Regions from separate parts of the Massilia sp. METH4 genome, predicted to be linked through region 3. Evidence: predicted binding sites of a transcription regulator. Region 3 holds the regulator's gene; each other region holds the start of a gene.

Region 1 (9,818 bases), 110 kb from region 3:
GCCTTCCAGCCATGCCATGTACGGCCGGGCCGGCGGCAGCAGGCTGGCGGGCAGGCGGTGCAGGCGCCGCGTCATCGAATCGATCTTCAATGCCCGCCCTGCCCCGCCGCGCGCCAGCAGCCAGGCGCCGCGCGCCGTGGGGGCCACGCCTAGCATGGCAGTGAAACCCAGCGTGCGCAGGCTCGTTCGCACCAGCGCGCACAGCCGGCGGATGCCGCCGAACAGGCGCAGGCTGGCGCCCACGTCCATCAGCAAGGTGGCTTCCTCGCCCTCGGCGACCTGCGGGGTGAATTGCAGCAGCGCCATCGCCACGGCCTGCAGCGCTTCCGCTTCCCGTTCGGGGACGCGCTCGTGCAGCTGGATTTCCGGCGCCATCATCAGCGCGCCACCACGGCGCATGCCCGGCAGCACGCCGGCGCGGCGCGCCTCTTCCGAGGCGGCCAGCACCACTTCGTGGTCCAGCACGGCCGTGAGGGTGTCAGCCGACCAGCTCGGGCAGAACACTTCGAGCGGGAGCCGGGGCAGGTGCAGGCCGATCCACAGGCGCATGGCGTTGCAGTAAAGAAGGAGTCAAGGGCAGGAACAATGGCGCATCGCGTTGCGGCCCCCGGCGTTTTACAAAATCGATTTCCAGCCCGCCGGCGGCGGGCCGCAGCGCCAGCCGCAGCGGTGCCGGCGAGGCGTCCTGTGCCGCCGCCAGCGGCCGCATCAGGCAGAACAGCGTTTCGCTGCTTTGCGCCGCCAGGTGCAGGCGGCGCAGCGCTTCGCCGCGCACGTGCTGCTGCCACAGCAGCAGCGCGCCGCAGCAGCCGCTGCGCAGCACCTGCTCGGCGGCCCACAGCGCATCGGCGCTCTTGCCCGTGTTGCGGATCCAGGTCAGCTGGGTGGGCGCAATGCCCAGCGCGGCCAGCGCCAGCGCCTGGGGCGCGTACGGTGGCTGCACCAGCACGATGGGGCGCCGCAGCGCCGCCAGCACCGGCTGCAGCAGGCGCATCTCGCCGATGCCCGGCTGCTGCAACAGCAATTCCACCAGCGTGCCCGTCGGCCAGCCGCCGCCCGGCAGCTGGGTCGACAGTACCGGGTAGCCGGTGTCGACGCAGCGGTCGTGCGATTGCGCCAGTTGCGATGCAAGCCAAAGTGAGGGATGCACGGTTTCCGGCGCCAGCAGTGGAGCAAGATGGGCCATTGTTGATGATGCGGAGAAATACTGTATATACGTACAGTACTATCGATGGGGCGTTTTGGCAATGACAATTTGACAATCGTGCGCGAGCGGACTCGGCTTGAGACGTGGCAAAACGCTGGGTCACGGATCCGTGCTTAATCGAAAACCAGTCTCGTTGAACCTGCGATCATGCTCTGGACCACCATCAATATTCTCGTGCCGGTACTACTGCCCTACCTGATGATCCTGCTGATCGCGCTGGACCAGATCGTCCACGATCAGCCCGGTTCGGGCAGGACCACGTGGCGCAAGCTGCTGAAGAAATCGGTCGATACCGGCCAATTGTTCTGGACCGCGATTTCGATGCTGGCCGCCACTGCCCACGATGCAATCGAGGCATGGCCCCGACATCCTGCCCACCACGATATGATCGGCCTGATCTGCGCATTATGCTTGCTGACGGGCTTTGTATGCACTGTACTCGTGGGCTTCAGTACATTGCGCACGGCTACCGGCGGCAACACCAACTGGTATGTGATCGGTGCTTCGATCCTGATCACGGGTGCACTGTGCATCCTCTACCCTGTCACCCATTTCTGGCTTCGATAGTGATAGACTGATGCTCTGGTTGAAGCAAAGGAGGCAGCGATGCTCGAATACATGGAAAAAATCGTACGGGACGATGCCAAGTTCGCCAAGGTGATGGTTTCGCTGACGGCAGCCGTGCTGGTGCTGTGTGGAACGATGATCACGATCATCGTCACCCACTGATTCGCATTCTTCTCCACAACAAAGACCGCCGCGGCGGTCTTTTTTATCGCCGGTGCTTGCCGAAAAACTCCAGCATCATCCGGCTCGCGTCCGGCCCCTTCGCGTGGAAGGCGATCTTCGGATCGCCGCCGCTCCACGCATGGTCCAGCGTATCGATGCGCACCACGCGCAGCACCACCTTGTTGCCCACCAGGTAGTCGCGGATTTCATGCCCACTGCGGGTGCCACGCCGCGTGACCTTCACCGGCGCATCGGGCGGCACGCCATTCAGGAGCAGGCTCTGCCGCACGAGTTGCTGCTGGTTCACGGCATGCACCACCGTATCGGCATCGCCCTGGAACAGGATCGCCGGCATCAGCGGGAAATCCGCGCGCCGCGCCAGCACTTCGCGGATCGCCGGTTCGGTGCGCAAGCCGCCGCCGTGGCGCATCACGCCCAGCGCGCCCACGGTGCCATGCCCGGCACCGAACACCGGTCCCGAATGCAAGCCCACTGCCGCGAACACGTCGGGGAAATTGAGCGCCATGATGTTGGCCATGCCGGCGCCGGCCGAGATGCCGCACACGTAGACGCGGCGCCGGTCGATCGGGTATTGGGATAACACCCTGGCGAGGATCGCCGCCACCGGTTGCACATCGCCACCACCCGCCTGCGTGGCCCGGTCGAACCAGCGCCAGCAGCGCTGCGCGTGCACCGTCACCGATTGCTGAGGGTACAGCACCGCAAAGCCCTTCTTTTGCGCCACCGTGTTCATGCGCGTGCCCTGCGCGAACTGGGTGGCGGTCTGCTGGCAGCCGTGCAGCATCAGCACCAGTGGGAGACCCTGCGGCGGCACTTCGCCTTGCGGCAGGTACAGCCAGTACGGCATCTGCTGCGCACCGCTCGCATGATGGCCGGCGAGCCACTGTCCCGGCGCCACCGGGGCCGCCGGCGGCGTGCGCACGCGCGGCGCCGCGAGGACAGTACTCGCACTCTTGGCCGGCCGCTTGCGCACGCTGCCTTTCGGCACGGCGAACATCGTGTCGACGATCTTCGCCGCGGCCTTGCGCTGGGCGGTGCCCGCTTTCATCAGGGAACGCACCAGGCGCGCACCGGCATTTCTCTTGACCATGCTTCCTCCGACGTTGTCCAGCCCGCATCGAACGGGGCCAGGCCACACTATTGAATTCCGGTAAGGACGCGAAAAATCCGCTTGCGCTATTCTGGCATGCGCACCGCCGGGCGATGCGCGGCGGCCTTTCCACGAACCGAATCACAGGAGACCAACATGAGCTATCTCGACCGAGACCCGTTTGGCATTTACCGTGACCGCGACAATGATGGCCCTGGCCCACGCCTGATGGGTGCAGACACGCTGATGGGCGAAGACGTGTACAACCGCCAGGAAGAAGACCTGGGCGACATCAAGGAAATCATGATCGACATGCAGTCCGGCCAGATCGCCTATGCCGTGCTGTCGTTCGGCGGCATCCTGGGCATGGGCGACAAGCTGTTCGCCGTGCCCTGGCAAGCCCTGCAACTCGATACCGTGAACAAGCGCTTCATCCTCGACGTGGCGAAAGAGCGCCTGGAAAACGCGCCGGGCTTCGACAAGGACCGCTGGCCGGACATGGCCAGCGCCGAATTCGGCAGCCAGATCAGCAGCTTCTGGGGTACCCAGACCGCCATGCCGGGGCAGATGACGTCCACCGGCAGCGTGATGGGCTCCGGCACCAGCACCATGCAAAGCGGCTCCAGCTATGGCCAGAGCCAGTCGGGCAGCCTGTCTGGCAGCTCCGGCAGCAGCATGGGCGGCAGCAGCGGCATGTCCAGCCAGAGCGGCAGCCTGGGCAGCAGCGGCAGCGGCCTGGGCAGCAGCAGCCTGGACCTGGGGCGCGGCGATGCCGACCTGACGGACAAGAACGTCAACCAGGCCGGCGGGCTGTCGAACCAGAACACCAGCTATGATCCGAGCAAGAAGTATTAACTGGTGATCCGCTAAATCCTGCAATAGTCGCAGGCCACCGCGAATCCTACCAGCCTCAAGGGGCCTCGAGAAACCGTAGCGAGCAGGCGCCAGGGGTGGCTAAGAAGCGCAGTCGTACTTATGTACGATCGGTCCGCCGATGCGGAGCATCGCAGGCCGGCCCTGGCGTCGCGCAGTAGGTTTATCGAGGCCCTACTACCTCTGCATCGACTCCCATACCTTGAACAGGCGCTTGACCGACACCGGCATCGGCGTGCGCAACTCCTGCGCGAACAGCCCCACGCGCAACTCCTCCAGCAGCCAGCGATACTCCACCAGCTTCGGATCGGTATTCTTGCCGGCCGACTTGTCGCGCGCCACGCGCAGGTAAGGCTGGGCGGCCTGGTGCCACTCGGCCATCGCCTTGGCGTCGCGCGCGGGATCGGCGCGCAGCTTTTCCAGCCGCACGTTCATCGCCTTCAGGTAGCGCGGGAAATGCGCCAGCTGCGCGAACTCGGTATCGAGCAGGAAGCGCTTGTGCACCAGCCCCTTCAACTGTTCCTGCATGTCCGCGGCGGCCTGCTGGTTGATGCCCTGCAGCCGCTTCGGCAAGCCGTGGAACTCCGTCAGCACCTGCGACACCAGGCGGGCGATCTCGTTCACCAATAGCACCAGGCGCGACTTGCCTTCATCCTTGCGCTTGTTGAACGAAGCCGCGTCCGTCGGCAGCGGGTCCTGCAGGCAGGCGATGTCGATCGCCTTGGCGATGATCTGGTCGCGCAATTCCTCCTGCGTGCCCATGCTCATGAACTGCATGCCCATCTGCTGCAGGTTCGGGATGCTTTTCTCGACGAACTTGATCTGGTCCTTCATCTGCAGCGCGAACAGGCGGCGCAGGCCGATGCGGTGCGTGCGCGCCGCCACGTTCGGGTCGTCGAACACTTCCAGGTCGCAGTGCGTAACCTTGTCCACCAGCGCCGGGAAGCCGATCAGCGTGAGCTTGCCCTGCACGATCTCCAGCAGTTCCGGCAATTCGCCGAATGTCCATGCCGTGATGTTCGTGTGCGCCGCGGCCGGTGCCGGAGCTGCCGGCGCGGCCGGCGGCGGTGCCGTGCCGGGCTTGCCGCCCGCCTTCACCTCGGCCGCGATGCCGCCGTGCCTGGCGCCTTTCTCCGACCTTGCCGTACCGAGTTGCGCGAGCGATGCGCTTGACGCCGGCGGCGCATTCTCCGCCATCTTCTGGAAGCTTTGCCGCGCCTGCGCGCCGTACTCCGCCTGCAGGGTGGCGAGGTTGCGGCCCATGTCCAGCTGGCGGCCATGCTCGTCGATCACCTTGAAGTTCATGAAGTGGTGCGCCGGCAGCTGTTCGGGCTTGAAGTCGGAAGTCAGCACCGTGATCGTGACCTGCTCGCGGATGTCGGCAATGATCGCGTCGACCAGGTCGCCGCGGCCGAAGGCCAGCTTCTCGTTGATGCGATCGCAGAACTTCTGCGCATATTCCGGCAGCGGCACCATGTGGCGGCGCTGCTTCTGCGGCAGGGACTTCAGCAGCAGGTGCACCTTCTCCTTCAGCATGCCCGGCACCAGCCATTCGCAGCGCTCGCGCGAGAGCTGGTTCAGCGCATACAGCGGCACATGCAGCGTGACGCCGTCGCGCGGCGTGCCCGGCTCGAAGTGATACGTGAGCGCCATTTCCACGCCGGCCGCCAGCATCTTCTTCGGGAACAGTTCCGTCGTCACGCCAGCCGCCTCGTGCCTCATCAGGTCTTCCTTGACGAGGTACAGCAGCTTGGGTTCGGCCTGCGATGCCTTCTTGTACCAGGCCTCGAAGCCGGCGCCGTTGACGACGTCGTGCGGGATCAGCTTGTCGTAGAACGCCTCGATCAGCTGGTCGTCCACCAGCACGTCCTGCCGGCGCGATTTATGCTCGAGGTTCTCGATCTCCTTCACCAGCCGGTGATTGTGCGCAAAGAACGGCGCGCGCGTGTCGTAGTCGCCGCCCACCAGCGCGTCGCGAATGAAGATCTCGCGCGCCTCCGCCGGCTTGTACAGCGCGTAGTTGATGCGGCGCTGGCTGTACACCGTGAGGCCATACAAGGTGGCCTTCTCGGCCGCCGTTACCTGCGCCTGGCGTTTTTCCCAGCGCGGCTCGCCCCACGATTTCTTCAGCAGGTGGGCGCCGATCTTTTCCACCCATTCCGGCTCGATGCGCGCGATGGTGCGGGCATACAGCCGCGTGGTTTCCACCAGCTCGGCCGCCATCACCCACTTGCCCGCCTTCTTGCCCAGCGAGGAACCGGGCCAGATATGGAACTTGATGCCGCGCGCACCCAGGTAGCCCGGATCGTCTTCCATCTTGAAGCCGATATTGCCCAGCAAGCCCGTCAGCAGCGCCAGGTGCATCTGCTCGTAGGTGGCCGGCGTTTCGTTCATGCGCCAGCCCTGCTCCTTTACGAGCGTCAGCAATTGCGAATGCACGTCGCGCCATTCGCGCAGCCGCAGCTGCGACAGGAAGTTGGCGCGGCAATTGTCCTGCAACTGGCGGTTGGTCTTCTTGTGTTCGATCGCCTCGGCGAACCAGTGCCAGATCTTGAGGTAAGAGTTGAACTCCGACTTCTCGTCGGCGAATTTCTGGTGCGCCTGGTCGGCCGCCTGCTGGTGCTCGATGGGCCGGTCGCGCGGGTCCTGCACGGACAGCGCGGCCGCCACGATCAGCACCTCGGTCAGGCAGGTGTATTCCTGCGCTGCCAGGATCATGCGGCCCACGCGCGGATCGAGCGGCAGCTTGGCCAGCTTGCGGCCCAGGTTCGTCAGCCTGTTGTCGTCGTCGACGGCGCCCAGTTCCTGCAGCAGCTGGTAGCCGTCCGCGATCGCGCGCGCCAGCGGCGGCTCGATGAACGGGAACGACTCCACGTCCGCCAGGTGCAGGGACTTCATGCGCAGGATGACGGAAGCGAGCGAGGAGCGCAGGATTTCCGGATCGGTGAACTTCGGCCGCTTGTTGAAATCGTCCTCGTCGTACAGACGAATGCAGACCCCGTCGGCCACGCGGCCGCAACGGCCGGCCCGCTGGTTCGCCGCCGATTGCGCGACCGGCTCGATCTGCAACTGCTCGACCTTGTTGCGGTAGCTGTAGCGCTTGACGCGCGCCAGGCCGGCATCGACCACGTAGCGGATGCCCGGCACCGTCAGCGAGGTTTCCGCCACGTTGGTGGCCAGCACGATGCGGCGCGCGTTCGTGGTGCGGAACACGCGGTCCTGCTCTTCCACCGACAGGCGGGCGAACAGCGGCAGGATTTCCACGTGCGGCGGATGATGCTTGCGCAGCGCCTCCGCCGCGTCGCGGATCTCGCGCTCGCCGGGCAGGAACACCAGCACGTCGCCGGAACCGAGGCGGCACAGTTCGTCGACGCCATCGACGATCGCGTCCATCAGGTCGCGCTTCTCGCGCGCGGCGGCGGCCGTGCGCAGTTGCGGTTTCGCCGCGTTGGCGCCTTCCGGCAACGTGATCTGCTCGCGCTCCACGGGCCGGTAGCGCACTTCCACGGCGTACAGGCGGCCCGATACCTCGATCACCGGCACGGGCGGCTTGCCCTCCTGGCTGAAATGGCGGGCGAAGCGCTCGGCATCGATCGTGGCGGACGTGATGATCACCTTCAGGTCCGGCCGGCGCGGCAGGATCTGTTTCAGGTAACCCAGCAGGAAGTCGATGTTCAGGCTGCGCTCGTGCGCCTCGTCGATGATGATCGTGTCGTAGCCCTTGAGCAGCGGGTCGGTCTGCGTTTCGGCCAGCAGGATACCGTCCGTCATCAGCTTGACCGAAGCACCCTTGTGCAAGGTGTCGTTGAAGCGCACCTTGTAGCCCACGTGCTCGCCCAGGGGCGAGCCCAGTTCCTGGGCGATCCGCTTGGCCGTAGACGACGCGGCGATCCTTCGCGGCTGCGTGTGGCCGATCAAGCCCTTCTGGCCGCGGCCCAGCTCCAGGCAGATCTTTGGCAACTGGGTCGTTTTGCCCGAACCCGTTTCACCGGAGACGATCACCACCTGGTGCTTGCGCAAGGCGTCCGCAATCTCCTGCCGGCGGCCCGAAACGGGCAAGTCTTCTGGGAACGTGATTGGCGGCAGCGGATTGCGGAACAGGCGCTCGGCCTCACGCGCGGCAACCTGCTCGGGCGTGAGCTTTTCCCGCGGTGGACGGCGGTCATCGCCCCGGCGTTCGCCGGCGGTTTTTTCACCATTACCGCGGCGTTCGCCAGCGGGCTGCTCACCGCTGCCGCGCCGTTCGCCGGCCGGATTTTCACCGTTACCGCGGCGCTCGACGGCCGCACGCTCGCCTGCGGGACGTTCCCCCTTGCCGCGACGCGGTTCGCGCGAGGCATTCGTTGCGTTCTGTGTCGCGGGGGAAGAGGAAGGGGACTGCTTGATGGCTTCAGACATTGTTTTTACGAAGTTTTGCTGCAAGTTTTGCTACGAGTGCCGCGCAGCGAATTATAATGCGGCGCATGGAAAACCCTGTCGAATTCGTCCATTGGCTGCGCTCCGTCGCGCCTTATATCCACGCCTTCCGCGGCAAGACTTTCGTGATCGCCTTCCCCGGTGAACTGGTGGCCGCCGGCGCCCTGCCGGTGCTCGCGCACGACCTGTCGCTGCTGCACGCGCTCGGCATCAAGATCGTCGTCGTATACGGCTCGCGGCCCCAGGTCGCCGAACAGCTCGCGCTGCGCAACGTCGAGGGCCGTTTCCACAACGGCATCCGCATCACGGATACGGCCGCGATGGAATGCGCCAAGGAAGCTGCCGGCGAACTGCGCCTCGACATCGAGGCCGCGTTCAGCCAGGGTTTGCCGAACACGCCGATGTCGAACGCGGCGATCCGCGTCATTTCCGGCAACTTCGTCACCGCCCGCCCGCTCGGCGTGATCGACGGTGTGGACCTGGAACTCACCGGCATCACCCGCAAGGTCGATGCCGAGACGATCCATTCGATCCTGGCCGCCGGCGCCGTGATCCTGCTGTCGCCGCTCGGTTTCTCGCCCACCGGCGAGGCATTCAACCTGACGATGGAAGACGTGGCCGTGTCCGCCGCCGTGGCGCTGCATGCCGACAAGCTGATCTTCATCACCGAGACCGAGATGCTGCGCGACCTGGCCGGTACCGAGATCCGCGAACTGTCGTCGCACCAGGCCGAGGCGGTGCTGCAGGCGAACTTCCTGCCGCCGGAAAGCGCGTTCTACCTGCGCCACTGCGTGAAGGCGTGCAACAGCGGCGTCGAGCGCTCGCACATCGTGCCGTTCGCGATGGATGGTTCCGCGATGCTGGAACTATTCACGCACGACGGCGTGGGCACCATGATCAGCCACGAGAACCTGGAAAGCCTGCGCCCCGCCACAATTGAGGACGTCGGCGGAATTATCAAGCTCATCGAACCGCTGGAAGCGGATGGCACGCTCGTCAAGCGTGGCCGCGAGCTGATCGAACGGGAAATCAATTATTTTTCCGTCATCGAGCACGATGGCGTGATCTTCGGCTGCGCCGCGCTGTATCCGTTCCCCGAAGAGAAGATGGCCGAAATGGCATGCCTGACCGTCAATCCGGAAGCGCAGGCCCAGGGCGACGGCGAGCGTATCCTGAAGCACATGGAAAACCGCGCGCGCGCTTCCGGCATCACCAGGCTGTTCGTGCTGACCACGCGCACGGCGCACTGGTTCATCAAGCGCGGCTTCGTGCCCGCCACCGTGGATGCGCTGCCGAAGGACCGCCAGCGCATGTACAACTGGCAGCGCAAGTCGCAGGTGCTGGTGAAGACCCTCTGAAGATTTTTGCCCAATAAGCATTACAATGCACGTTTCTGCACACTGAGGAGCACCCGCGATGGCCCGTACCGTCCACTGCATCAAACTGAACAAGGAAGCCGAAGGCCTGGACTTCCCGCCCTAC
Region 2 (9,818 bases), 940 kb from region 3:
GCGACCGTTGGCCGGGCCGCCGTAGCGCTCGGCGAGGAAGTCGGGAATCGTGTACTGGCCGAACTTGCGCAGGTAGGGCGCGATCAGCAGGGCCACCAGGCAGTAGCCGCCGGTCCAGCCCATCACGAACGCCAGGCCGTCGAAGCCGTTCAGGTACAGCGTGCCGGCCAGGCTGATGAAGCTGGCCGCCGAGATCCAGTCGGCCGCCGTGGCCATGCCGTTGAACAGCGCGGGCACGCGCCGCCCCGCCACGTAGTACTCGGACACGTTCGAGGTGCGCGACACCAGCCCGATCGACGCATACAGCACGATGGTGGCGAACAGGAACATGTAGCCGATCCACACGCGCGGCATGCCTTCGCTTTCCAGCACGGCCAGCGCGAGCAGGAACGCGGCGAAGCACGCGGCAAAGGCTAGGTAGTAGCGCGTGAGGCGCTGTTTGAACGACCGTTTCAAGCACGCCCCCGGTGCCGGCGGTCCAGCCGGCGCATGCGCCAGGCATAGATGCCGGTGATGGCGAGGTAGACCAGCGAGGCGCCCTGCGCGGCCATGTAGAACGACAGCGGCCAGCCGAACAGCGTGAGGTCCGCCAGTTCGCGCGCGAAGTACACGGCGAGGAAGCCGGTGGCGATCCAGGCCAGCAGCAGCGCCACCGTCAGGCGCCGCGTGCGGCGCCAGTAGTCGTCCGGATGGTCGTCCGGGTGGTCGTCTCGGTGATCGTCGTGGTCAGCCATAGTGCGGCGTTTCCTCTTCCTCGTCGGGTTCGGCCGGCCGGGCCGGGAAGGTCAGCCGGAACAGGCTGCCGGGGTATTTCGGGTTGGTGGCGCGCGGGTTGCCGAGGATGTCCACTTCGGCGCCGTGCTGCTGGGCGATCTCGCGCACGATCGCCAGCCCGAGGCCGCTGCCCTCGGCGCTGCTGCCCAGGATGCGGTAGAAGCGCTCGAACACGTGCACCCGCTCGGCCGGCGGGATGCCGGGGCCGGTATCTTCCACTTCCAGCGTGGGCGCCGCGCCCTCGTTCACGCGCACCGTCACGCTGCCGCCTATCGGCGTGTAGCGCAGCGCATTGTCGATCAGGTTCGACAGCAGCTCGCGCAGCATCACCGGATCGCCCTCGATGAGAACGGGTGCCTCGGGCCCTTCGTAGCCCAGGTCGATCCGGTAATTGAACGAGGCGGGCACCCAGTCGCGCACGGCATTGCGCGCCAGCTCGGCCAGGTCGAGCGGCGCGAACGCCATGCCGGCCTGCGGCTGGTTTTCCGCCCGCGCCAGGGCCAGCAGCTGGTTGACGAGGCGCGTTGCCGCCTCCGAGCTCTTGGCCAACTGCTCGAGCGAGCGGTGGATCTCGTTCTGATCGGTCTGGCGCAGCGCCAGCTCGGATTGCATGCGCATGCCGGCCAGCGGCGTCTTCATCTGGTGGGCGGCGTCGGCGATGAAGCGCTTTTGCATGTCGATCGATTGCGACAGCCGCGCCAGCATTTCGTTGAGCGAGCTGACCAGCGGCGTGATCTCTTCCGGCACCTGCTTCGGCGGGATCGGCGACAGGTCGTCGCTGCGCCGGGCGCGGATGCGTTCCTGCAGCTCGGCCAGCGGCAGCAGCCCGCGCGACAGAGCGAACCACACGAGCGCCAGTACCACGGGCAGGATGATGAACTGCGGCAGGATCACGCCCTTGATGATCTCGTTGGCCAGCTTGGCGCGCTTTTCCAGCGTCTCGGCCATCTGCACCAGGGCCAGGCGGGGCGGATGCTCGCTGTTCTCTTCCAGGTTAACGTAGGCGTAGGCCACTCGGATGGGCGTGCCGTGCAGCGTGGCGTTGCGAAAGCGCACCGCGCCGGCGGAATCCATCTCGTCGTCGGGTTCCGGCTGGGGGCGGGGCAGGTCGCGGTCGCCGTCCACGTAGCGGCCTTGCGGGCCCAGGATCTGGTAATACACGCTGTCGACGTCGTCGGCGCGAAGGATGTCCCGCGCGGCTCCGGGCAGTTGCTGCTGGAGCTTGCCGTCCACCTCGCGCACCTGCTGCGACAGCACGGTGAGGGAATCTTCCAGCGCATGGTCGAACGGCTGGTTGGCGATCGACTTGGCCACCAGGTACGTGATGGCGATGCTCATCGGCCACAGCAGCAGCAGCGGGGCCAGCATCCAGTCCAGGATCTCGCCGAACAGCGAGTGCTGGATCTCGCCTTCTTCCTCGAGGGCGGGGCTCCAGGCGGCTTCCGCCTGGGCCTGGTCGACCGGCTGGGTCACTTCACGTCGGCCGCCGCGCCGGGGAATTTCTCGAGGCAGTAGCCGAGGCCGCGCACGGTGGCGATGCGTACGCCGCCCACCTCGATCTTCTTGCGCAACCGGTGCACGTAGACTTCGATGGCGTTGTTGGAGACTTCCTCGCCCCATTCGCACAGGTGGTCCACCAGCTGTTCCTTGGAGACGAGGCGGCCGGCGCGGGCCAGCAGGATCTCGAGCAGGCCCAGCTCGCGGGCGGACAGGTCCAGCATCTGCTCGTTGATGTAGGCGCTGCGGCCCACCTGGTCGTAGGTGAGCGGGCCGTGCTTGACGATGGCGGAGCCGCCGCCCTGGCCGCGGCGGGTGAGCGCGCGCACGCGCGCCTCGAGCTCGGAGAGCGCGAAGGGCTTGGCCATGTAGTCGTCCGCGCCCAGGTCCAGCCCCGTCACGCGCTGCTCCACGGAATCGGCGGCGGTGAGGATCAGCACCGGCAGCAGCGAGCCGCGCGAGCGCAGGCGGCGCAGCACTTCGAGGCCGGGCAGCTTCGGCAGGCCCAGGTCCAGGATCAGGAGGTCGAATTCCTGGGTGGAAAGGGCGGTATCCGCTTCCTGCCCGTTTTTTACGCAGTCGATGGCATAGCCGGACTGGCGCAGCGAGCGCGTGAGTCCGTCCGCCAGGACGCTGTCATCTTCGGCTAGTAAAATACGCATGTTGGCTATCGGGCATGGTGGCTGTTTCATTGTACTCAATGTGCGGCGCCCGATGGAAAGGCGTAGATTCCGCTTGCATAAACCACTGGATGCATATACAGTACTGTTTGTACCGGAGAGGTACGTGTACTTAAACAGGAATCCCCTAGGAATCATTCGGAATCACTGAAACGTAAAGGTTAAGGAAATCATGGACGACAAGAAAGCGGCAGTACCTGCATCCGAAAAAGCCAAAGCGCTCGCCGCGGCGCTGGCTCAGATTGAAAAGCAGTTCGGCAAGGGCTCCGTCATGCGCATGGACGCTAGCGCCCCGCTGGAAGAAGTCCAAACTGTTTCCACCGGCTCCCTGGGGCTGGATATCGCACTGGGCGTCGGCGGCTTGCCGCGCGGCCGCGTCGTGGAAATCTACGGCCCGGAATCGTCCGGTAAAACCACGCTGACCTTGCAGACCATCGCCGAAATGCAAAAGATCGGCGGCACCTGCGCGTTCATCGACGCGGAACACGCGCTGGACGTGACCTATGCGCAGAAGCTGGGCGTGAACCTGCACGAATTGCTGATTTCGCAGCCGGACACGGGCGAACAGGCACTGGAAATCTGCGACGCGCTGGTGCGCTCCGGTTCGGTGGACATGATCGTCGTCGACTCCGTGGCCGCGCTGACGCCGCGCGCCGAGATCGAGGGCGACATGGGCGATTCGCTGCCGGGCCTGCAGGCACGACTGATGTCGCAGGCGCTGCGCAAGCTGACCGGCACGATCAACCGCACCAACACGCTGGTCATCTTCATCAACCAGATCCGCATGAAGATCGGCGTGATGTTCGGTTCGCCGGAAACCACCACGGGCGGTAACGCGCTGAAGTTCTACGCGTCGGTGCGCTTGGATATCCGCCGCACGGGCTCGATCAAGTCCGGCGACGAGGTGATCGGTAACGAAACGAAGGTCAAGGTCGTCAAGAACAAGATCGCGCCGCCGTTCAAGGAAGCACACTTCGACATCCTGTATGGCGAAGGCACGTCCCGCGAAGGCGAGATCATCGACCTGGGCGTGGAAGCGAAGATCGTCGAGAAGTCCGGCTCGTGGTACAGCTACGGCGGCGACCGTATCGGCCAGGGCAAGGACAATGCCCGTACGTTCCTGAAAGAGCGCCCGACGCTGGCCCGCGAAATCGAGAACAAGGTCCGCGCTTCGCTGGGCGTGCGCGAACTGCCGCCGGCCGAAGGCGACGCACCGGCACCGAAGCTGAAGGCCGTCGACTGATGGCCAATGGCGGGAGACCCCGGTCTTTCGCCTTGCCGCGCGAGAAGCGCGGCACGTATCGATCGATCCTGGGCTTGTAGAAGCTCTTCGTCGCCACCAGCCGCTTTGCGGCGGTGGCGATGTTTTTTTATACTGCTCATTTCTCCTTTTTCATCCTTTATCCCGCTAGTCGCCGATGCCCGCACCACCCGTCAGCCTGAAAGCCCGTGCCCTGCGCCTGCTGTCCACCCGCGAGCACAGCCGCATGGAGCTGGCCCGCAAGCTGGCCCGCCATGCGGAAGAGGGCGACGACGTCGACGCACTGCTCGACTGGCTCGAGAAAAACAGGTGGCTGTCCGAGGAACGCTTTTCCGAATCGCTGATCCACCGCCGCTCGGCCCGCTACGGCAACAGCCGCATCCTCGCCGAGCTGCAAAGCCACGGTGTGAAAGGCGAAGCCTTGCAGGAGCTGAAGGCCGGGCTCGTCGAAGACGAAGTGGCGCGCTGCTGCGATGTCTGGCGCCGCAAGTTCCGCGGCAAGGTCGCCGAGGATGCCGAAGAGCGCAGCAAGCAGATGCGCTTTCTCATCGGCCGCGGCTTCTCCCAGAAAGCCGTGCGCGCCGCGATGAAGGGCGCGGACCTGGATGACGAGTTCTGAAATATCTGATATTCACAACGCTTAGAGCAGCCCGCGGGCTGCTTTTTTTACGCCGCATGTTTCCTGAAAAATGGGGACGTACCCCATTTTTCGAGCAATATTTCCCGAAATTCGGGGCCTGTCACCGGTTTTTTGTCTTGGCGGCGCTCTGGGCGCTCCCAAAGTCGTACGATCACTTTGCTATCCAGCCCCTGATCGGTGTGCTACACTTTTGTAGTTTTATGCAGCACCGCGGGTGCGGTGGTTGTCCGTAGAAGCTGCGGCAACGTACGAAATCAGTACATGGCTGCTTACTAATTTGGCCGCGCAAGCGGCATCGGTGTTATGTTCCTGTCAAATTCTTTCCGAAGTGCGCTTTCCCCACTGCGCGCCATGGACATCCGGGCGATCGCGCCTGGCGGTGAACCATGGGATTTGACCAGTCATCACGCCGACATCTCAGTCAACGACACCCTGCTGGCTTCCAAGATTCCGGTTGCCGCCAGCGCCACGCACCCGCATGTAACACGTTTCAACCCGACACCTGTCGCGCCATCGTCGAAGGGGGCGCGCCATTCGTCGGGTCTCGACCCACGCTGGGGGGCTCATGCCGCCACCACAGCCCAGGTGCCGCAAGACTGAAGCAGCAAAACATTTCAAACCCCATTTCATATTCAGCATCAGAAGGGAAGCCAGCATGAAGATCCATGAGTATCAAGGCAAAGAAATCCTCCGGAAGTTCGGAGTGACGGTTCCGCGCGGCATTCCGTGCATGTCCGTGGAAGAAGCAGTGAAAGCTGCCGAAACCCTGGGCGGCCCGGTCTGGGTGGTCAAGGCGCAGATCCACGCCGGTGGCCGTGGCAAAGGCGGCGGCGTGAAGGTCGCCAAGTCTTTGGCCCAGGTCAAGGAATACTCCGAACAGATCATGGGCATGCAGCTGGTGACCCACCAGACCGGTCCTGAAGGCCAGAAAGTACGCCGCCTGCTGATCGAAGAAGGCGCGGACATCAAGAAGGAACTGTACGTTTCGCTCGTGACCGACCGCGTTTCGCAGCGCGTGGTGCTGATGGCTTCCTCCGAAGGCGGCATGGACATCGAAGAAGTGGCTGAATCGCACCCGGAAAAGATCCACAACGTGATCATCGATCCGGCCGTGGGCCTGACCGACGCGGAAGCCGACGACGTCGCCCGCAAGATCGGCGTGCCGGAAGGTTCGATCGCCGACGCGCGCGCCAACCTGCAAGGCCTGTACAAGGCCTACTGGGAAACCGACGCATCGCTGGCTGAAATCAACCCGCTGATCCTGACCGGCGACGGCAAAGTGATCGCCCTGGACGCCAAGTTCAACTTCGACTCCAACGCCCTGTTCCGTCATCCGGAAATCGTCGCCTACCGCGACCTGGACGAAGAAGATCCGGCCGAAGTCGAAGCATCGAAGTTCGACCTGGCCTACATCTCCCTGGACGGCAACATCGGCTGCCTGGTGAACGGCGCCGGCCTGGCCATGGCCACGATGGACACCATCAAGCTGTTCGGCGGCGAGCCGGCCAACTTCCTGGACGTGGGCGGTGGCGCCACGGCCGAGAAAGTGACCGAAGCCTTCAAGATCATGCTGAAGAACCCGGGCCTGAAGGCGATCCTGGTGAACATCTTCGGCGGCATCATGCGTTGCGACGTGATCGCCGAAGGCGTGATCACCGCATCGAAGGCCGTTTCGCTGCAGGTACCGCTGGTCGTGCGCATGAAGGGCACCAACGAAGATCTGGGCAAGAAGATGCTGGCCGACTCCGGCCTGCCGATCATCGCCGCCGACACCATGGAAGACGCAGCCAAGAGCGTTGTTGCCGCTGCAGCCGGTCAAGCTTAATTAAGGAACCAACATGTCTATTCTGATCAATAAAGACACCAAAGTCATCACCCAGGGCATCACCGGCAAGACCGGCCAGTTCCACACCCGCATGTGCCGCGACTACGCGAACGGCAAGAACGCTTTCGTGGCAGGCGTGAACCCGAAGAAAGCCGGCGAAGACTTCGAAGGCATCCCAATCTTCGGTTCCGTGAAGGAAGCTGCTTCGGAAACCGGTGCAACCGTTTCCGTGATCTACGTGCCGCCCGCAGGCGCCGCCGCCGCGATCTGGGAAGCGGTCGAAGCCGAGCTGGAACTGGCGATTTGCATCACCGAAGGCATCCCTGTCCGTGACATGATGGAAATCAAGGATCGCATGGCCAAGGCCGGTTCGAAGACCCTGCTGCTGGGCCCGAACTGCCCAGGCCTGATCACCCCGGACGAAATCAAGATCGGCATCATGCCTGGCCACATCCACCGCAAGGGCCGTATCGGCGTCGTGTCCCGTTCGGGCACGCTGACCTATGAAGCCGTGGGCCAGCTGACCGCGCTGGGCCTGGGCCAATCGTCGGCAGTCGGCATCGGCGGCGACCCGATCAACGGCCTGAAGCACATCGACATCATGAAGATGTTCAACGACGATCCGGAAACGGACGCCGTGATCATGATCGGCGAGATCGGCGGTCCGGACGAAGCCAACGCCGCGCGTTGGGTCAAGGACAACATGAAGAAGCCGGTCGTCGGCTTCATCGCTGGCGTGACCGCGCCTCCGGGCAAGCGCATGGGCCACGCCGGCGCGCTGATCTCCGGCGGCGCCGACACGGCTGAAGCCAAGCTCGCCATCATGGAAGAATGCGGCATCAAAGCGACGAAGAACCCGTCGGAAATGGCTCGCCTGCTGAAGGCAATGCTGTAATTTCGGACGTTGTTCGATAATGACGGGGGCTGCGGCCCCCGTTCTTTTTTGTGGCTGGGGTGAGCTCCCTGCTGAGCTGGTCGCAATACAACACAGGGGCTGCCGGAGCGCCGTACCGCCCCGATTTTTACAACAGGGACAGTCCCCGAATTTTTACAACAGGGACAGCCGGAGCGCCGTACCGCCCCGAATTTTTACAACGCCGGGGTGCGGGACCGCCGTACCGTCCCGGACCTCGCAAACAGTTGGCTTCCGGAGGTGGTTGGTTGGCAAAAATCCTGATTTCCCGCGACGGGGTGCTGGAAAAGACCGTGCAGCTCACGAAGGAGCGCATGACGATCGGCCGCCACCCGCACAACGACATCGTGCTCGAACATCCGACCGTCAGCGGCGACCATGCCGCGATCACGACCATCCTCGACGATTCCTTCCTGGAAGACCTGTATTCCACGAATGGCACGTTCGTGAACGGCCAGCGGGTAAGCAAGCATCACCTGCGCCATGGCGACACGGTCAAGCTGGCGAAATACAGCATCGAATTCGTGGCGGACGGCATCCGCCCCATCAGCGGCCTTCCCGCTACGCCGGCCACGCTGCCGACGGCCCGCATCGAGGTGCTGAACGGCAGCAATGCCGGCCGGGTACTGGAATTGACCAAGATGCAGACCAGCCTGGGCCGCGCCGGCGTGCAGGTCGTGGTCATCAACCGCACGGAAGCAGGCTACGCCGCTGTCCATGCCGAGGGCGAGCGCATTCCGCTGCTGAACGATGCGCCGCTCGGCAAGTTGCCGCAGGCACTGGCGGACGGCGACGTGCTGGACCTGTCCGGCACCCGGATGGCGTTCCGGTTGGTCTGACGAAAATCGTCAGATGACGCTTTTTGCAGGTCCATGTGACAATCTACGAACATGCAAGTGACGAAAAATGTCACTGTTTCCTAACGGAACTGCCACAAACGGCGGATTTCGGGTAGGAAGCGGCGCAAACCGGGCTGGCACGCGGATTGCTCTACATCAATCATCCCAACCCGTTACGTTTCTTTTGAAGGAGCAACACCATGAAATCCATGAACCAGAAAGCCCAAGGCGGTTTCACCCTGATCGAACTGATGATCGTCGTGGCGATCATCGGCATCCTGGCTGCCGTGGCAATTCCGCAGTACAGCAACTACTCGACGAAGGCCAAGCTGGGTAACGCCGTGACCGCCGCCGATTCCCTGAAGTCTTCCGTTGCCCTGTGCATCCAGGAAGCTGGCGGTACCACGACCGATTGCGACACCGGCGCAAACGGCATCCCGACCTTCGCCGCCACCAAGGAAGTCGCTTCGGCCGCCGTGACCGACGGCACCATCGTGCTGACGCTGGCAACCGGCATCCACACCGATGTCGACAGCCGCACGATCACCTTCGCACCTGCAGTCACCGCCACCGCAGTGGGCTGGACCGTGACGACGAACATCGCCAACACCACCTTCGCCAGCGCACTGACGAAGAACAGCGCTCCGGCCGCTCAGCAGGCTCAGCAACAGGCACAGCAGTAATCTGCCTCCAGCAGTACAAGAAACCGGGCTATCGAGCCCGGTTTTTTTTACGGCTTCTTACACGATCTTTTGCCGATCCGCGATCATCGCCTGGTACGTCAGGTTCTGCAGCATCATGTAATGCCCCGGATCGACATCGATGAATTGCATGCCGTAGGCATACCTTGGCCGCCCATCCGCCGCCGCTTCCGCCGCACTGACATTCTTGATCGACGCCTTGACGGTGACGATCACCTGCCGCTTGTCCGGCTCCGTGAGCAGCGTGAACTGCACGACGACGGGTTCCGGCGCCTCGGGAATGGGCCGCTTCGTATGCATCAGCGCCCCCGAAACGCTCAGGTTGACGAGGAAGCCGACCTGCTCGTGCCCGCTCGCCGTCTTCACCTGCGCCGGAATATCGACCTTGACGCGCATCGCCATCCGCAGGCTGGTACCCTGGATCTGCTTGGGGAAGGCCACGTGCGCATACAGCAGCGGCCTGCCGAAGATGCGTTCGACGATGGTATCGAACGAGCACACGTTCACGCCGGAGAACACCCGCAAGGTCAGCTTGTCGCCCTCGTACAGCGCGATCGGCGCCCCTTGTTCGAACGGGATCTTGATGATCAGGTACTCATCCTTGACCCACCCGATCACGCTGGAAAAATTCTGCGCGGGGCGCAGTGCCCGGTGGGTGATGACCTGCAGCCGCATGCCGACTTGCAGG
Region 3 (9,818 bases):
CCGTCAACGTTGTCGATGCCGACGTGGCGATCGTCACCTCCGTCGACATCGACCACGTCGACTACCTGGGCGGCACGCGCGAGCAGATTGGCTTCGAGAAGGCCGGCATTTTCCGGCCGGGCAAGGCGGCCATCTGCAGCGACCCGGTGCCGCCGCAGGCGCTCATCGATCATGCGGCTGCGATTGGTGCGGACCTGTGGCTGATGGGCCGCGACTTCAACTACTCCGGCGACAAGCAGCAGTGGAACTACGGCGGCCGTTCGATGCGCCGCAATTCGCTGGCCTATCCGAGCCTGCGCGGCGCGAACCAGTTGCTCAACGCCTCGGCCGCACTGGCCGTGCTCGAAGTGCTCAAGCATGAGCTGCCGGTGGGCGCCCAGGAAGTGCGGCACGGCCTCGTCACCGTCGAGCTGCCGGGGCGCTTCCAGGTGCTGCCGGGCCGCCCGACCGTGATCCTGGACGTGGCGCACAATCCGCACGCAGCCTCGGCGCTGCACCAGAACCTGGGCAATATGGGCTTCCACCCGTACACGTTCGCGGTGTTCGGGTCCATGCACGACAAGGATATCGATGGCGTGATCAAGGCCATCGGCGGCTCGATCGACCACTGGTGCGTGACCACGCTGCCGTCGCCGCGCGCCGCGTCCGCGTCGGAACTGGCCGCCAAGGTGCAGGCAACCGTGCCGGACATGCATGAAAAGACCGTCAATATATTCGATACCCCGGCACAAGCTTTTGCAAATGCAATGAGCCGGGCGGGGGAGAATGATAGAATTGTGGTCTTTGGCTCGTTCCTGACGGTGGCTGGCGTCATGGCCGCCCGAAAATCCTCCCTTCACTGATTGATACATGGGCTTGTTCTCGAAATTCGGCAAAAACAAGCAGCAGTCCCCCGAAGACAGCGGCTATTACCGCGCCGCGGATGACCGCGCGATGACGGAGCGGGCCCGTTCCAAGCGCGCCTCCTCGAACGAGGCCGGGGCGGTCCCGGGCGCAACCCGTGGCCGCGGCCGCAAGGATGCGGCCGATCCCGTACTGCCCGAGAAGAAGCGCGCGCGCCGCCGCCTGGTAGGCGCCATCGCGCTGGCGCTCGCCGTGGCGATCGGCTTGCCGATGGTGCTGGACTCGGAGCCGAAGCCGCTGGCCAACGATATCGCGATCCAGATTCCTTCCAAGGAAAAGCCGCAGGCCGCGAAGCCCACGGTCGAGCCGGAGCCGGCAGTGGACCCGGCCGTCGAGGCGAAGACGGCCCAGGCCGAGGCGCTCGACCAGAGCGAGGAAATCGTCGAGCCGGAAGACAATACGCCGGTGGTGACGCCGCCGCCGCGCCGGGCCGAGCCGCCGCAGGCCGTGGCGCAGAAGGCCGAACCGAAGGCCGGGGCACCGAAGCTGGCCGAGCACAAGCCGGAACCGAAGCACGAGACCAAGCCCGAACAGAAGCCCGAACCCAAGCCGGAACCCAAGCCCGAGCCGAAGAAGGTGGCCGAAGCCAAGCCTGAACCGAAGAAGCCGGAAGCCAAGCCCGAAGCGAAGCCGAAGACGGATGACGCCGCCCGCGCATTGGCGCTGCTGGAGGGCAAGCCAGCCCCGGCGCCCGCCGACTCAGGGCGCTACGTGATCCAGGTGGCCGCGCTGGCCGCCAAGGACAAGGTCGAGGAATTGCAGGGCAAGCTGCGCGACGCCGGCATCAAGTCGTTCACGCAGAAGTCGCCATCGGGCGAGTTGACCCGCGTGAAAGTGGGCCCGTTCAGCAGCCGCGAAGAAGCGGAAAAGGCCAAGGCCAAGCTACAGAAGATCGGCCTGTCCGGCAGCCTGAGCCCCGCCTGACGCATCCCGATATTGCCCGTTATCCTGTCTTTACCGTGATAGACCGCTGTGACGATTTTCGATTACGTGGTGTTGTTCGTGCTGATCACTTCCATCATCGTCAGCACCTTGCGCGGCTTGGTGCGGGAGATGCTCTCGCTGCTGGGCTGGATCGTGGCCTTCGTGGTGGCCAACGCCTACGGCCCCGCGCTCGCCGACATGCTGCCGGACGCGATTCCTGGCGCGACCATCCGGCTGATCGTCGCATTCCTGGCCCTGTTCATCGGCGTGCGTATCCTGATGGGCTTGCTCTCCATGGCCGTGTCGGCCCTGGTCGAGGCGGGCGGCCTGAGCCTGGCGGACCGTGGCCTGGGCGGCCTGTTCGGCCTGGGGCGCGGGCTTGTAATCGTGCTGGCGGGCGTCATATTGTGTGGGATGACGTCGATCCCGCAACAGGACTTCTGGCGCCAGGCGCTGTTTTCCCCGATCGCGGAAACGGGCGTGCGCACCGTGAAACCATTCCTGCCAGCTGCCGTGGCGCAGCACGTGCAATTTTAGAATCAGTCAACTAAGTTCCAATCGAGTTTTCCAATCTTGTAGCACCTTTAGGAGCACAGCTTATGTGTGGCATCGTCGGCGTCGTTTCCCATCAACCTGTCAACCAGCTGCTGTATGACGCGCTGCTGCTGTTGCAACACCGCGGCCAGGACGCGGCCGGTATCGCAACGAACCACAGCAGCATGTTTACGATGCACAAGGCCAACGGCCTCGTGCGTGACGTGTTCCGCACCCGGAACATGCGTTCGCTGATGGGCAATTCTGGCATCGGCCACTGCCGCTACCCGACGGCCGGTTCGTCGTCGGAAGAGGAAGCGCAGCCGTTCTACGTCAACGCGCCGTTCGGCATCACGCTGGCGCATAACGGCAATCTCACCAATTGGGAACAGCTCAAGAACGAGATGTTCAAGAACGATCGCCGCCACATCAATACCGACTCGGATTCGGAAGTACTGCTGAATGTGCTGGCCCACGAAATCATGCGCGCCACCACTGGCTATGTGCTCGATTCGGGCACGCTGTTCGAAGCGGTCACGGCGGTGAACCGCCGCGTGCGCGGCGGCTACGCGGCCGTGGCGCAGATTGCCGGCGTGGGCCTGCTGGGCTTCCGCGATCCGTTCGGCATCCGCCCGCTGTGCCTGGGCATCAATGAAACGGAGCAAGGCACCGAGTACATGCTGGCCTCGGAATCGGTGGCGCTCGAAGGCGCCGGCTTCCGCTTCGAGCGCGACGTGAAGCCGGGCGAAGCCGTGTTCATCGATGCCGACAACCAGCTGCACAGCCGCATCTGCGCCGATAACCCGACGCTCAATCCCTGCGTGTTCGAATACGTGTACCTGGCGCGGCCGGACTCCGTGATCGACGGCGCCTCGGTCTACAACACGCGCCTGAAGATGGGCGAGTACCTGGCCGAGAAGATCAAGCGCGAAGGCCTGGCGGACGATATCGATGTCGTGATGCCTATCCCCGATTCCTCGCGCCCCGCCGCCATCCAGCTGGCGCTGCGCCTGGGCAAGGAATACCGCGAAGGCTTCATCAAGAACCGCTACATCGGCCGCACCTTCATCATGCCCGGCCAGGCGCTGCGCAAGAAATCGGTGCGCCAGAAGCTGAACGCGATCGGCGACGAGTTCAAGGGCAAGAACGTGCTGCTGGTCGACGATTCCATCGTGCGCGGTACCACCAGCCGCGAGATCGTGCAGATGGCGCGCGATTCCGGCGCCAAGAAGGTCATCTTCGCCTCCGCCGCGCCGCCGGTGCTGTACCCGAACGTGTACGGCATCGACATGCCGACCCGCGACGAACTGATTGCCCACGGCCGGACCGTCGAGGAAGTGTGCAAGGAAATCACGGCCGACGCGCTGGTCTACCAGGACCTGGACGACCTGAAGAAGGCGATCTCCGACGTCAACCCGGCACTGACGAGCTTCGAGGCTTCCTGCTTCGACGGCCACTACATCACCGGCGACGTGTCGCCCGATTACCTGGACCGCATCGAGCACGCCCGCCACAATCCGAAGACCAAGGTGGTCGAGGACGCCGCGCGCACGCAGCTGAACCTGAATCGGGTCGCGACCGAAGCATAAGCCCAGGGCTCCTCGCGGAGCCCTTTTTGTTGCGGAACCACCGAATGTCAAATCGGGGACAGTCCCTGCCGTTGTAATACAACCGAAATGTAAATTCGGGGACAGTCCCCTTGGGGCCTGTCCCCGTTGTTAAAACCACATTGCGCACGACATGAACGACAAGAAAAACTACGGTTTCACCACCACGATCCTGCACGGCGACCGCCAGAAGACCATCGAGCAGGGGTCGCTGCACAAGCCCGTGCACACGTCTGTCGCGTTCGGCTACACGGATGCGCGCCAGCTCGCTTCCGTGTTCCAGGGCCGCGAGCCGGGTTTCCGTTATGGCCGCCAGGGCAATCCCACGGTGTCCGCGCTGGAAGAGAAGGTCAACAAGATGGAGGGCGGCGTGGCCACGCTGTGCTTCGCCACCGGCATGGGCGCCATCGGCGCCGTATTCCAGGCGCTGCTGCGCGCCGGCGATCATGTGGTCTCGTCCTCGTTCCTGTTCGGTAACACGAACTCCCTGTGGCAGACGGTGGCGGGGCAGGGCGTCGGCGTCGATTTCGTCGACGCGACCGATGTCGCCAACGTCGAAGCCGCGCTGAAGGAAAACACGCGCATCGTGTTCGTCGAAACGATCGCCAATCCGCGCACGCAGATCGCCGACCTGAAGCGCATCGGCGAGCTGTGCGCGCAAAAAGGCATCCTGTACATCGTCGACAACACGATGACCACGCCCTACCTGTTCCGCCCGAAGGCGGTCGGTGCCGGGCTCGTCATCAACTCGCTGACGAAGTCGATCGCCGGCCACGGCAATGCGCTGGGCGGCAGCCTCACCGATACCGGCGCCTATGACTGGAACCGCTATCCGAACATCTTCGAGAACTACAAGAAGGCCGCGCCCGCCATGTGGGGCATCACGCAGGTCCGCGCCAAGGGCTTGCGCGACTTCGGCGCTTCGCTGGGGCCTGAGGCGGCGCACCACATCGCCGTCGGCGCCGAAACGCTGGCCCTGCGCATGGAGCGCACCTGCGCCAATGCCAAGGCGCTGGCCGAGATGCTGGAAGCCGATCCGCGCGTGGCCGCCGTCCACTATCCCGGCCTGCCGTCGCACCCGCAGCACGGTATCGCCACCGAGCTGTTCAAGGCCTATGGCTCGCTGTTCAGCTTTGAATTGAAGGAAGGAATCGACTGCTTCGATTACCTGAACCGCCTGAAGATCGCCGTGCCGGCGTCCAACCTGGGCGACACCCGCACGCTCGTCATCCCGGTCGCGCACACGATTTTCTACGAAATGGGCACGGAGCGCCGCGCGTCGATGGGCATCGCCGAATCGCTGATCCGCGTATCGGTCGGCATCGAGGATACGGCCGACCTGGTGGACGATTTCCGCCTGGCGCTGGACGCATGAGGCGCCGCTGGCTAGGCGCGGCGGCGCTGTGTGCCGCCGTGGCGGCGCACGCCGAAGTCTCGGTGCCGCTGGCGCTGGAGAAGGGCATTCCGGTCGTGCAGCTGACGGTCGGCGGCGCCACTTATCCATTCACGTTCGACATCGGCTCGTCGCGCACGCTGCACCTGACGCAGGAGGTGATGGCCAAGATCCCCAACCTGAAACTGACGGGCCGGAAAGTGAAAAGCGCCGACCTGGCCGGCAAGGTGCGCGAGGAGGAGGAATTCGTGATTCCCGACCTCGTCGTGAACGGCGTCTCGTTCGGCGAAGTGACGGGAGTGTCCCACGAGCCGTGGGGCTTGAGCATCGGCGAGGGTGCCGGGCCGCCGCCGCATTCCGTCGTCGGCCTCGGCCTGTTCGCGCGGCAGCCGTTCGTCTACGACCAGTCGAGCCGCACGCTGCGCTTCGGCGCGCCGCTCGACCCGGGGCCCGGCTGGCAGGCGCTGCCGCACGAGCGGGTCCATGAAAGCATCGTTGTCGCGCTGGCGAACGAGCGGGCGCGCTACCGCCTGGTGTTCGATTCGGCAGCGAATATTTCTCTGGTCAAGCCGCAGGCCGTGGAAAGACAGAAAGACCAGCGCTCGCCATGCGACCTGTTCGGGCCCGACAAGCCGTGCCAGACGGTAACGGTGGCGTTGCCGGGCGGCGTGGCGATCCAGCCCTACCTGATGCCGCTGCCCGACTTCTTCCAGCCGGACGGCATCCTGGGCGCCGACTTCTTCGGCCGCTATGCCGTGTTCGTGGACCAGGCCAACGGCAATGTCGCGGTGCGGCCGCCGTCGAAATAGGCGGCTGGCCGAGAGCCGGCGGCAGGACGATGCGGCAGCTGGAAGAGCGCCGCAGCACGCACCTGCCGAAATGAACCTGCCGAAATGAACCTGCCGGAATGACGTGCAAAGAAAGCGCGCCGCGGCGTGGCCGCAGCACTTGCGAAACGCGTGCTCGGCCGGCTAGTGCAAGCCGGCCACGGCAGGGGAAACGGTGACGATCAGTGCCGATTCAGCGCTTCACCAGTGCCAAAGCAGGTGCTGATCAGTGCCAGGTGCGCAGCAGGCCGACGGCCAGGCCTTCCAGCGCGAATTCGTCTTCCGGCGTGACCGTGATTACCTTGAAGTCCGGGTTTTCCGGCAGCAGTTCGATCGTGGAACCGGTGCGGCGGTAGCGCTTGACCGTCACTTCGTTGCCGATGCGCGCCACCACGATCTGGCCATTCTTGGCGTTGTCGACCTTTTTCACGGCCAGCAGGTCGCCGTCCATGATGCCCACGTCGCGCATCGATTCCCCGCGGACCTTCAACAGGAAATCGGGCTTCGCGGAAAACAGGGCCGGGTCGACGCTGTAGCTGTTTTCCAGGTTTTCCTGTGCCAGGATCGGCGAACCGGCGGCCACGCGGCCGATCAGCGGCAGCTGCATCAGCAGGCCGGCCGGCACTTGCGGAAGCTGGTCGGAAAGCGCGGGTGCCGGGCCCGACGAGGCCCCGGCGGACGGCGCGACGCGCTCGCCCAGCAGCCGGATGCCGCGCGAGGTGCCCGCGGTGATCTCGATCGCGCCCTTGCGCGCGAGCGCCTTCAGGTGTTCCTCGGCCGCATTGGCCGACTTGAAACCCAACTCGGCGGCAATCTCGGCGCGCGTCGGCGGGAAGCCGGTGGACTCGATGGCATCCCTGATCAGGTTGAGAATTTGTTCCTGCCTTGCGGTGAGCTTGATCATGATGCGATATCTGTGTATATAGACAGCCTGTATTTTTGTACAGTACCAAATGGAATGCAAGGGGAAACGTGCTTCAGTTGTGAAAAAATTCTGAAAAACCCGTGACAGGCACCGGTTTTCTGGAAATATTTCCTGCAGCGCCCTTTCCGAGGGGGCGCATGACTGGGGCCTGGCTGCACCGGCAGATGGCTCGCAGCCGGGTCTGGCGCCAGCTTGGCGGCTGGTAATCCCCCTAAAAACCTGCTATGCTTGCGGGCTTACCTCTTCCCACACCCGTCATGACGCCGGGGTGGGCTATCAACAGTCCTTAAGGGAGTTTGCATGCGTCACTACGAAATCGTATTTATCGTCCATCCGGACCAAAGCGAGCAAGTGCCCGCGATGATCGAACGTTACAAGGCCAGCGTGACCTCGCGCGGCGGTAACGTGCACCGCGTGGAAGATTGGGGCCGCCGTCAAATGGCGTACTCGATCCAGAAGCTGGCCAAGGCACACTACATCTGCATGAACATCGAGTGCGACAACGACACTCTGGTCGAACTGGAAACCGCGTTCAAATTCAATGATGCCGTGCTGCGCCACCTGACCGTCAAGATGAAGAAAGCGGAAACCGCTCCTTCGCCGATGATGAAGTCGGTCCAGCGTGAAGACGCCGCCAAGAGCCACCGCGCCGAAGCCGCGGCCGCTCCGGCAGCTGCAGCCTAATTCCGGGGAGTCTTGCTGAACGAGCTGAAGGTCACCGGCCTCATCGCCGAGCGGGAAGTGATTCGCTATACCCCCGCCGGGCTGCCGATCGTGAATGCAGTATTGCAGCACAGTTCGCAGCAGATCGAGGCAGGCATCGCGCGCCAGACGGAGTTCGAGATCGCCGCGGTCGCCGCGGGAGAAATCTCCGGCCGGTTCAGCGCGGCGCCGCTGGGAGGCACCTACGAATTCTCGGGGTTCCTCGCCCGGCGCAGCCGCAACAGCAAGAGCCTGGTATTTCACATCATTGATTTTCGTGCCGCCCCGGCGACACAACATTTAGATACAGGAGCCTAAAATGGCATTCGGTAAAAAGTTCGACAAAAACAAAGCCAAGCTGAAAGAAAAGCGCAAACAGCAAAACCCGCTGTTCAAGCGTAAGAAGTTCTGCCGCTTCACCGCCGCCGGCGTTGAGCAAGTGGACTACAAGGACGTCGACACGCTGAAAGATTTCATCCAGGAAAACGGCAAGATCATGCCGGCACGCCTGACCGGCACCAAGGCGCACTACCAGCGCCAAGTGGATACCGCCATCAAGCGCGCACGCTACCTGGCCCTGCTGCCGTACACCGATCTGCACCACGCCTAATCGGCAGCAGTACAGATAGAACTGGAGAACATTATGCAAATCATTCTGCTGGAAAAAGTTATCAACGTCGGCAACCTGGGCGACGTGGTGAAGGTCAAGGACGGCTACGCACGTAACTTCCTGATCCCGCAAAAGCTGGCACGCCGTGCCACCACGGCCGCCGTGGCCGAGTTCGAAGCCAAGCGCGCCGACCTGGAAAAGGCCGCAGCTGAAAAGCTGGCCGCTGCACAGGGCCAGGGCGAAAAGCTGAACGGCATGACCGTGACCGTGTCGCAGAAGGCCGGCGTCGACGGCCGCCTGTTCGGTTCCGTGACCAACTACGACATCGCCGAAGCCCTGACCAAGGCCGGCTTCGCCGTGGAAAAAGCTGCCGTGCGCATGCCGAACGGCCCGCTGAAGACCACCGGCGAGCACCCGGTGTCGGTGTCGCTGCACACGGACGTGGTGGTCGACGTGACCGTCGCCGTCGTGGGCGAAGCCGCCTAAGCCTGTCGGGAATCTTTCCGCGTCAGGATTGTCGTACACATGAAGAAGCCGGGTTCGCCCGGCTTTTTTATTGCCGCCACGCCGCGCGGCGCCGATGCCCCACGAGGGCGACAAGGCGGCGGCCCGGCTGTTATAAATGACGGGTACAAGCCCTTCCCAAGGCGATGACAACGCTGCCGCCAGGGCAGCGATCTTGCCAACCATTATGAACTTTGGCCTGCTTATGCAGGTATAATGCGCGCCATGAATTCCCCATCCGACCCGCAAGTCGATTCCCTCCGCATCCCGCCGCACTCCATCGAAGCCGAGCAATCGGTGATCGGCGGCCTGCTGCGCGACAATGCCGCCTGGGACCGCATCGCCGACTTCATGCATGCGGAGGATTTCTATCGCTACGACCACCGGATCATCTTCGAACAGATGATCCGCCTGATCAACTCCGGCAAACCGGCGGACGTGATTACCGTGTTCGAGGCGCTCTCGATGCTGGGCAAGGCCGATGAGGTCGGCGGTTTGCAATACCTGAACGCGATGGCGCAAAACACGCCGTCGGCGGCGAACATCCGCCGTTACGCCGAGATCGTGCGCGACCGCGGCGTGCTGCGCAAGCTGATCACGGTGGCCGATGAAATCTCCGGCAACGCCTTCAGCCCGCAGGGCAAGGAAGTCAAGCAGATGCTCGACGAGGCGGAGTCGAAGATCTTCGCGATCGCCGAGCAGGGCGCGCGCGGCGCGCAGGGCTGGCTGGCCGTGCAGCCGCTGCTGACGCAGGTGGTCGAACGCATCGACGAGCTGTACAGCCGCGACAGCGGCAGCGAGATCACCGGCGTACCGACCGGTTTCGCCGACCTGGACAAGATGACATCCGGCCTGCAGCCCGGCGACCTGGTCATCGTGGCCGGCCGCC

What was found. The regulator LexA, encoded in region 3, represses DNA repair genes until DNA is damaged. The targets are predictions, from matches to a motif close to ACTGTATNNNNATACAGT.
Region 1: a site for LexA is predicted at 1,207-1,224, ahead of imuA (translesion DNA synthesis-associated protein ImuA). Genes of this name have one in related genera too.
Region 2: a site for LexA is predicted at 3,018-3,035, ahead of recA (recombinase RecA). Genes of this name have one in related genera too.

The regions. Positions count from the first base shown of each region.
Region 1 is NZ_CP146614.1:295,325-305,142, forward strand. It holds gene V6Z91_RS01385 (DNA polymerase Y family protein) at 1-549, opposite strand, end outside; gene imuA (translesion DNA synthesis-associated protein ImuA) at 479-1,186, opposite strand; gene V6Z91_RS01395 (hypothetical protein) at 1,355-1,774, shown strand; gene V6Z91_RS01400 (hypothetical protein) at 1,814-1,936, shown strand; gene V6Z91_RS01405 (PHB depolymerase family esterase) at 1,980-3,047, opposite strand; gene V6Z91_RS01410 (PRC-barrel domain-containing protein) at 3,204-3,902, shown strand; gene hrpA (ATP-dependent RNA helicase HrpA) at 4,098-8,318, opposite strand; gene argA (amino-acid N-acetyltransferase) at 8,384-9,694, shown strand; gene V6Z91_RS01425 (oxidative damage protection protein) at 9,753-9,818, shown strand, end outside.
Region 2 is NZ_CP146614.1:1,124,358-1,134,175, reverse strand. It holds gene V6Z91_RS05050 (sodium:solute symporter family protein) at 1-456, opposite strand, end outside; gene V6Z91_RS05045 (sodium/substrate symporter small subunit) at 453-734, opposite strand; gene V6Z91_RS05040 (sensor histidine kinase N-terminal domain-containing protein) at 727-2,247, opposite strand; gene V6Z91_RS05035 (response regulator transcription factor) at 2,244-2,933, opposite strand; gene recA (recombinase RecA) at 3,124-4,194, shown strand; gene recX (recombination regulator RecX) at 4,370-4,831, shown strand; gene sucC (ADP-forming succinate--CoA ligase subunit beta) at 5,508-6,677, shown strand; gene sucD (succinate--CoA ligase subunit alpha) at 6,691-7,572, shown strand; gene V6Z91_RS05010 (FHA domain-containing protein) at 7,839-8,429, shown strand; gene V6Z91_RS05005 (pilin) at 8,630-9,112, shown strand; gene V6Z91_RS05000 (flagellar brake protein) at 9,170-9,818, opposite strand, start outside.
Region 3 is NZ_CP146614.1:182,848-192,665, reverse strand. It holds gene folC (bifunctional tetrahydrofolate synthase/dihydrofolate synthase) at 1-842, shown strand, start outside; gene V6Z91_RS00930 (SPOR domain-containing protein) at 850-1,827, shown strand; gene V6Z91_RS00925 (CvpA family protein) at 1,876-2,364, shown strand; gene purF (amidophosphoribosyltransferase) at 2,427-3,950, shown strand; gene V6Z91_RS00915 (cystathionine gamma-synthase family protein) at 4,102-5,343, shown strand; gene V6Z91_RS00910 (hypothetical protein) at 5,340-6,170, shown strand; gene lexA (transcriptional repressor LexA) at 6,415-7,092, opposite strand; gene rpsF (30S ribosomal protein S6) at 7,414-7,797, shown strand; gene priB (primosomal replication protein N) at 7,813-8,133, shown strand; gene rpsR (30S ribosomal protein S18) at 8,135-8,425, shown strand; gene rplI (50S ribosomal protein L9) at 8,459-8,911, shown strand; gene V6Z91_RS00880 (replicative DNA helicase) at 9,155-9,818, shown strand, end outside.